2 regions of the Streptomyces sp. NPDC041940 genome follow, and region 2 is predicted to be linked to the other one. Evidence: riboswitches for the same ligand, from Rfam matches in the RefSeq annotation. Region 2 holds a riboswitch; the other holds the start of a gene.

Region 1 (3,393 bases), on a different contig from region 2:
GAGGCCCCGCCGACGATGTTCAGGGCCACCGTGCGCGGCCCCTGGAGGGCGTTGTCCCAGTGGTGCACCAGCAGGCGCTCGCCGTACCGCCCCGAGGGGAAGGAGGCGCAGTCGCCGACCGCGTACACGTCCGGCACCGACGTACGCAGGTGCTGGTCGGACACGATCTCGCCCTGGGCACCGAGCTCCACTCCGGAGCCGGCCAGCCAGGCCGTGGCGGGGCGGGCGCCGATGCCGACCACGACCGCTCCCGCCGGCAGCCGCGTACCGTCGTCGAGGAGCACCGCCCCGGGCTCGACGCGCTCCACGCGCGCGTGGGTGCGCAGGACCGCACCCGCGTCGGCGTACCAGCCGGCCATCGGGGCGGCGACCTCGGCGGGCAGGGCCCCGGCGAGCGGCCGCTCGGCGGCCTCCACGACGGTCACCGCGCAGCCCGCCTCGCGCGCGGCCGTGGCGAACTCCGCGCCGATCCAGCCCGCCCCGACGACCACGATGTCGTGCTTGCGGGCCAGCACGGGCCGCAGCCGCTCGGCGTCGTCCAGGGTGCGCAGCAGATGCACGCCCGGCACGCCCTCCGCGCCGGGCAGCCGGATCGGTTCGGCGCCGGTCCCGACGACGAGGGCGTCGTACGGCACGGGCCCGTCCTCGGTGTCCAGCTCGTGGTCGCCGGGGCGCAGGCCCAGCACCTCGCAGCCGAGTCGCAGTTCGATGCCGAGGGCCTCGAAGTCGAGGTCGAAGGCGGAGCCCTCGGCCTTGCCGAGCAGGACGGCCTTGGACAACGGGGGCCGGTCGTACGGCTGATGGGGTTCGGCGCCGATGAGGATCACGGTGCCGGTGAATCCCTGCTCCCGCAGGGCGACCGCGGTCTGCACACCGGCCATGCCCGCGCCCGCCACGACCACGCGCCGCGGCGCTGACGGACCTGGTTCCTGTGTCTGCTCGCTCACCTGATCACCATAGACACCTGACGTTTTGTCAGTCAGTGCTCATGCGCAGTGACCTGCTCCACAACGCTCGTCCCGCTGCCCCGCTGGGACTCCCACTCCCACCTCTCCTCCAGCCGCACCCGCCCGTCGGGCAGCTCCACGACCGTCGACACACAGTGCCCCGAGGACGTGGTCCCGTCCTGCTTGAGCTGTACGTAGCGGAAGTCCAGCCGGTCATCCTCCCGGGTACCCACGAGATGCCCCCGTACGACGTCGCCGCCCGTGTACTCGGCCCAGATCTCGCCGTCCTTCTCGTGGTACGTGAACCGGGTGCGGGTCCCCACCTGGCCCGGCGCCTGGTCGGCGACCGGGGCGAGGAGAAGACCGTCGAGGGATCGGGCCATGGACGGAGGCTCCCTTACTGCGACATACGGCATCGGGCTAGGGTGGCCAACGTAGAGCACTCGCGGGAGCCCGGACGCACCGGGCTGAGAGGGAGGCTGGCGGCCTCCGACCGTACGAACCTGATCCGGGTCATGCCGGCGAAGGGAGGGGCTGGACGCCCATGTCGCGCACGCGAACGTCAGACGTCCTCGTCATCGGGGGCGGCATCATCGGCCTGGTCACCGCGTGGCGGGCCGCACAACGCGGGCTGGTCACGGCCGTGGTGGACCCCGAGCCGGGCGGCGGGGCCGCACAGGTGGCGGCCGGCATGCTGGCCGCCGTCACGGAACTGCACTACGGCGAGCAGACCCTGCTCGGCCTGAACCTCGCCTCCGCCCGGCGCTACCCGGACTTCGCGGCCGAGCTCACCGACCTCACGGGCCACGACCTCGGCTACCGCCGCTGCGGCACCCTCGCCGTCGCCCTGGACGCCGACGACCGGGCCCATCTGCGTGAACTGCACGCCCTGCAGCAGCAGTCCGGCCTGGACTCGCAGTGGCTGTCGGGGCGGGAGTGCCGTCGCCTGGAGCCGATGCTCGCGCCGGGCGTGCGCGGCGGGCTGCGGGTCGACGGCGACCACCAGATCGACCCGCGGCGGCTGTCCGGGGCGCTGGTGACGGCGTGCGAGCGGGCAGGAGTGGTCATCCACCGGGCGTGGGCGGAGCGGCTCACCGTCGTACGGGACCGGGCCGCCGGCGTCGTCACGGCCGACGGGACCGCCCTGGAGGCGGGGCAGGTGGTGCTGGCCGGGGGCAGCCTCAGCGGGCGGCTCGCGGGCGTCCCCGAGGACGTGCTGCCTCCCGTGCGACCGGTGAAGGGGCAGGTCGTACGGCTGACCATGCCGGGGCGGCACGGGCCCTTCCTGAGCCGGACCGTGCGCGCGGTCGTGCGCGGCAGCCATGTCTACCTGGTGCCGCGCGAGAGCGGCGAGCTGGTCATCGGGGCGACCAGCGAGGAGACGGGATGGGACACCACCGTGACCGCGGGCGGCGTGTACGAGCTGCTGCGCGACGCCCACGAGCTGGTCCCGGGCATCACCGAGCTGCCGTTCACGGAGACCCGGGCGGGACTGCGGCCCGGCTCCCCCGACAACGCGCCGCTGCTCGGCCCGACCGGTCTCGAGGGCCTGCTGCTGGCCACCGGGCACTACCGCAACGGTGTCCTGCTCACGCCGGTGACCGGCGACGCCATGGCGCACGTCCTGGCGACGGGCGAACTCCCCGAGGAAGCCCGTCCCTTCACCCCCAAGCGCTTCAGTACCATCACCGCACTCACGGAGCAGCCCGTATGAACATCTCCGTCAACGGGGAGCCCCGGGACGTCCGGCCCGGCACGGCTCTCGACACCGTAGTGAGGTCGCTCACCACCTCGCCCTCCGGAGTGGCGGCCGCCCTCAACGAAACCGTCGTCCCGCGCACGCGGTGGCCGTCCACGTCCCTCGCCGAGGGAGACCGTGTGGAAGTCCTCACCGCCGTCCAAGGAGGCTGACCATGGCCGACGATCCGTTTGTCCTCGGTGGTACGTCCTTCACGTCCCGCCTGATCATGGGCACGGGCGGGGCGCCCAGCCTCGACGTGCTGGAGCGTTCGCTGGTCGCGTCGCGGACGGAGCTGACGACGGTCGCAATGCGCCGGGTGAACCCCTCGGTGCACGGTTCCGTGCTGTCCGTCCTGGACCGGCTCGGCATCCGGGTGCTGCCCAACACGGCGGGCTGTTTCACCGCCGGAGAGGCCGTCCTCACGGCCCGTCTCGCGCGCGAGGCCCTCGGCACCGACCTGGTCAAGCTGGAGGTCATCGCCGACGAGCGCACGCTGCTGCCGGATCCGATCGAGACGCTGGAGGCGGCCGAGACGCTGGTCGACGACGGGTTCACGGTGCTGCCGTACACCAATGACGACCCCGTGCTGGCGCGGAAGCTGGAGGACGTGGGCTGTGCGGCGATCATGCCGCTCGGCTCGCCGATCGGCTCCGGGCTCGGCATCCGCAACCCGCACAACTTCCAGCTGATCGTCGAGCGGGCGGG
Region 2 (3,393 bases):
GAGCGCCTGCCAGGTGGTGAACCACAGGACGTGCCGGACATCGGACTGCGCCAGCACCTCCCCGATCCGCCCGAACCGCCAGACCCCGTCGACCTTCAGCCCGCGCGCGACGATCGCGGCGACGGGGTAGGCGAAGAACGCCGCGAAGAACGCGACGGGCAGGGCGATGAGCCCGAACCGCGCCGCCGCGCCCCGCTGCCGGCCGCCTACTTGAGTACGAGTGAGGTCCACGACTTGACCCACTGATCACGGTTCTCGGCGATCTTCGCCGGGTCGAGGGTCTCGGGGTCCTTCGCCTGCGGCCCGAACTCCACGAACTCCGGCGGCACCTGGGCGCCCTCGCGCACCGGGTACACGAACATGTTGAGCGGCATGTCCTCCTGGAACTTCTTGGTGAGCAGGAAGTCGAGGAAGGCCTTGCCGCCCTTGGTGTTCTTCGCGTTGCTCAGCAGCCCGGCGTACTCGACCTGCCGGAAGCAGGTGCCCTCGGCGACCCCGGTCGGTGCCGTGTCCGGCTTCGGATCGGCGAAGATGACCTCGGCGGGCGGCGAGGAGGCGTACGACACGACGAGCGGCCTCTCGCCCTTGGCCTTCTTGCCGCCGGCCGAGCCGGAGAACTCCTCGTTGTAGGCCTGCTCCCAGCCGTCGACGACCTTCACGCCGTTGGCCTTGAGCTTCTTCCAGTAGCCCTGCCAGCCGTCGTCGCCGTACTTCGCGGCGGTTCCGAGCAGGAAGCCCAGGCCGGGCGAGGAGGCGGAGGCGTTCTCGGTCACGAGCAGGTTCCTGTACTGCGGCTTGACGAGATCGTCGAAGCTCCGCGGCGGTTCCAGCTTGTGATCGGCGAAGTACTTCTTGTCGTAGTTCACGCAGATGTCGCCGGTGTCGACGGGCGTGACCCGGTGCTTGCCCTGGTCGGCGCGGTACTCGGCCTTGATCTGCTCGGAGCCCTTCGCCTCGTACGGCTGGAACAGCCCGTTGTCGAGGGCCCGTGAGAGCAGCGTGTTGTCGACGCCGAAGAAGACGTCGCCCTGCGGATTGTCCTTGGTCAGGATCGCCTTGTTCACGGCCTGCCCGGCGTCACCGTCCTCCAGGACGTCGACCTTGTAGCCGGACTGCTTCTCGAAGGCGGCGATGACGCCCTTGGACGCGGCCCACGAGTCATGGCTGACGAGGGTCACGGTCTTGGAGTCGCCGGACCCCTGGCCGTCACCGGACGACCCGCACGCGGCGAGCGTGCCGACCATGCCGAGCCCGACGACCACGGCCGTCAGCCGCTTGCTCTTGTTGCTCACTGGATTCCTCCTGGATGACCAGGAGAAGACGCGGCCCCGCCCGGGAACTCAGGGGATCCCGGGCAGGGCGCAACAGCTCGAGTGATGACCGATCTCCCTACCCAGAATGACCTGGGCCAGGTTCGGAGGGTCTGCGGCCGTGTGCCGCACTCTCAGCGCTGTGGCGCTCCCCTGTCGGAATATGCAGGTGTCGGATATGCAGATGTTCTTACGCCGGTCAGACTACCGTTCGGTGGCCGCGAGCTGACCACACGCCCCGTCGATCTCCTGTCCACGGGTGTCCCGGACCGTCACCGGCACACCATGGGCGGCGATGGCCTCCACGAACGCCTTCTCGTCCTCGGGCCGTGAGGCGGTCCACTTCGACCCGGGCGTCGGGTTCAGCGGAATGAGATTCACATGCACCGGCTTGCCCTTGAGCAGCCGCCCGAGCCGGTCACCGCGCCAGGCCTGGTCGTTGATGTCCCGGATCAGGGCGTACTCGATGGAGAGCCGCCGCCCGGACTTGGCGCTGTACTGGAACCCGGCGTCCAGCACCTCGCGCACCTTCCACCGCGTGTTCACGGGGACGAGGGTGTCGCGCAGCTCGTCGTCGGGCGCGTGCAGCGAGATGGCCAGCCGGCACTTGAAGCCCTCGTCGGCGAACCGGTGGATCGCCGGCACGAGACCGACCGTCGAGACGGTGATCCCGCGCTGCGAGAGCCCCACCCCGTCGGGCTCGGGGTCGGTGAGCCGCCGGATGGACCCGATGACCCGGTTGTAGTTGGCGAGCGGCTCGCCCATGCCCATGAACACGATGTTGCTGAGACGGGCGGGCCCACCGGGGACCTCACCGTCCCTGAGCGCCCGCATACCGTCGACGATCTGGTGCACGATCTCGGCGGTGGACAGATTCCGGTCAAGACCCGCCTGCCCGGTCGCGCAGAACGGGCAGTTCATCCCGCACCCCGCCTGCGAGCTGATGCACATGGTCACCCGGTCCGGGTACCGCATCAGCACGGACTCGACGAGCGTCCCGTCGAACAGCCGCCACAGCGTCTTGCGCGTGGTGCCCTGGTCGGTGGACAGATGCCGCACGACGCTCATCAGCTCGGGCAGCAACGCCTCCTGCAGCTTCCCCCGGGCACCGGCCGGAATGTCGGTCCACTGCTCCGGCTCGTGCGCGTACCGCGCGAAGTAGTGCTGCGAGAGCTGCTTGGCACGAAACGGCTTCTCCCCGACAGCCGCGACGGCCTCCTTGCGCTCGGCAGGAGTGAGATCAGCGAGATGCCGCGGCGGCTTCTTGGCTCCGCGGGGGGCGACGAATGTGAGTTCTCCGGGCTTAGGCATGGCTCAACCAGTGTCGCAGATCGCCGACGGTGGCCCGCGCCCCGCCCGTCCCCGCGACACCGGAGGCGATACGCCCTACTCGCCCACGTGCTCCAGCCGGTCCTTGAGGAGCTGCTCGTTGCGCGGGAGTTCCTTGCGGACCTGGGGGCGCATGACGAGCGGTACCAGGACCTTGCCCACGCCGTGGCCCTCGAAGTCGATCTCGATCGTCACGTGGGAGCGCTGCCCCTCGTCGAACGGCTCGACCTCGCCGTGCACCCGGGCCCGGACGGGGCCGTCGACACCGCGCATGCCCCAGGTGTGGGGCGGGTCGTACTCGACGACCTCCATGGTCATCGGCATCACGCGGCGGCCGACGTGCCGGGTGACCCGGAACCGGGAGCCGATGCCGAAGGGCCCCTCGTCGAGGCGTTCCGCGGACACGGCGCTCAGCTGCCACTCCGGCATCCGCGGGGTGTCCATGACGTAGTCGTAGACGTCCTCGGGACGCCGGTCGACATCGATGCTCTGTCGAATGATGGACATGATGGCCCCCTTTGCGACGTACACCTGAATCGTCCCACTCGGCGCCCTCCGATGCCTCCCCGGAACGACAGCGAGCCCCCGCCCACAAGGACGGGAGCTCACTGGACGAGGTCCGCTCAGCCAGACCCGACAAACAACACGAACAACAACCACACCACCGGAGCCGTTGGCAGCAACGAGTCCAGCCGATCCATGCTGTATCCATGTGCCGCTACCGCGGCGCGGCGCCATGACCCGGCTTCAGCCA

What was found. A riboswitch is a leader RNA that binds a small molecule or an ion and turns the genes downstream of it on or off. The one in region 2 is predicted to bind thiamine pyrophosphate.
Region 1: another riboswitch for thiamine pyrophosphate. It lies ahead of thiO (glycine oxidase ThiO); the one in region 2 lies ahead of ACZ6I3_RS28500 (thiamine ABC transporter substrate-binding protein).

What each region holds. Positions count from the first base shown of each region.
Region 1 is NZ_JBVJBP010000001.1:690,262-693,654, reverse strand. It holds gene ACZ6I3_RS02995 (NAD(P)/FAD-dependent oxidoreductase) at 1-947, opposite strand, end outside; gene ACZ6I3_RS02990 (avidin-fold protein) at 980-1,330, opposite strand; TPP riboswitch at 1,383-1,494, shown strand; gene thiO (glycine oxidase ThiO) at 1,492-2,661, shown strand; gene thiS (sulfur carrier protein ThiS) at 2,658-2,858, shown strand; gene ACZ6I3_RS02975 (thiazole synthase) at 2,861-3,393, shown strand, end outside.
Region 2 is NZ_JBVJBP010000019.1:163,619-167,011, reverse strand. It holds gene ACZ6I3_RS28505 (ABC transporter permease) at 1-231, opposite strand, end outside; gene ACZ6I3_RS28500 (thiamine ABC transporter substrate-binding protein) at 207-1,244, opposite strand; TPP riboswitch at 1,369-1,475, opposite strand; gene rlmN (dual-specificity RNA methyltransferase RlmN) at 1,515-2,621, opposite strand; gene ACZ6I3_RS28490 (SRPBCC family protein) at 2,697-3,146, opposite strand; gene ACZ6I3_RS28485 (phosphatidate cytidylyltransferase) at 3,387-3,393, opposite strand, start outside.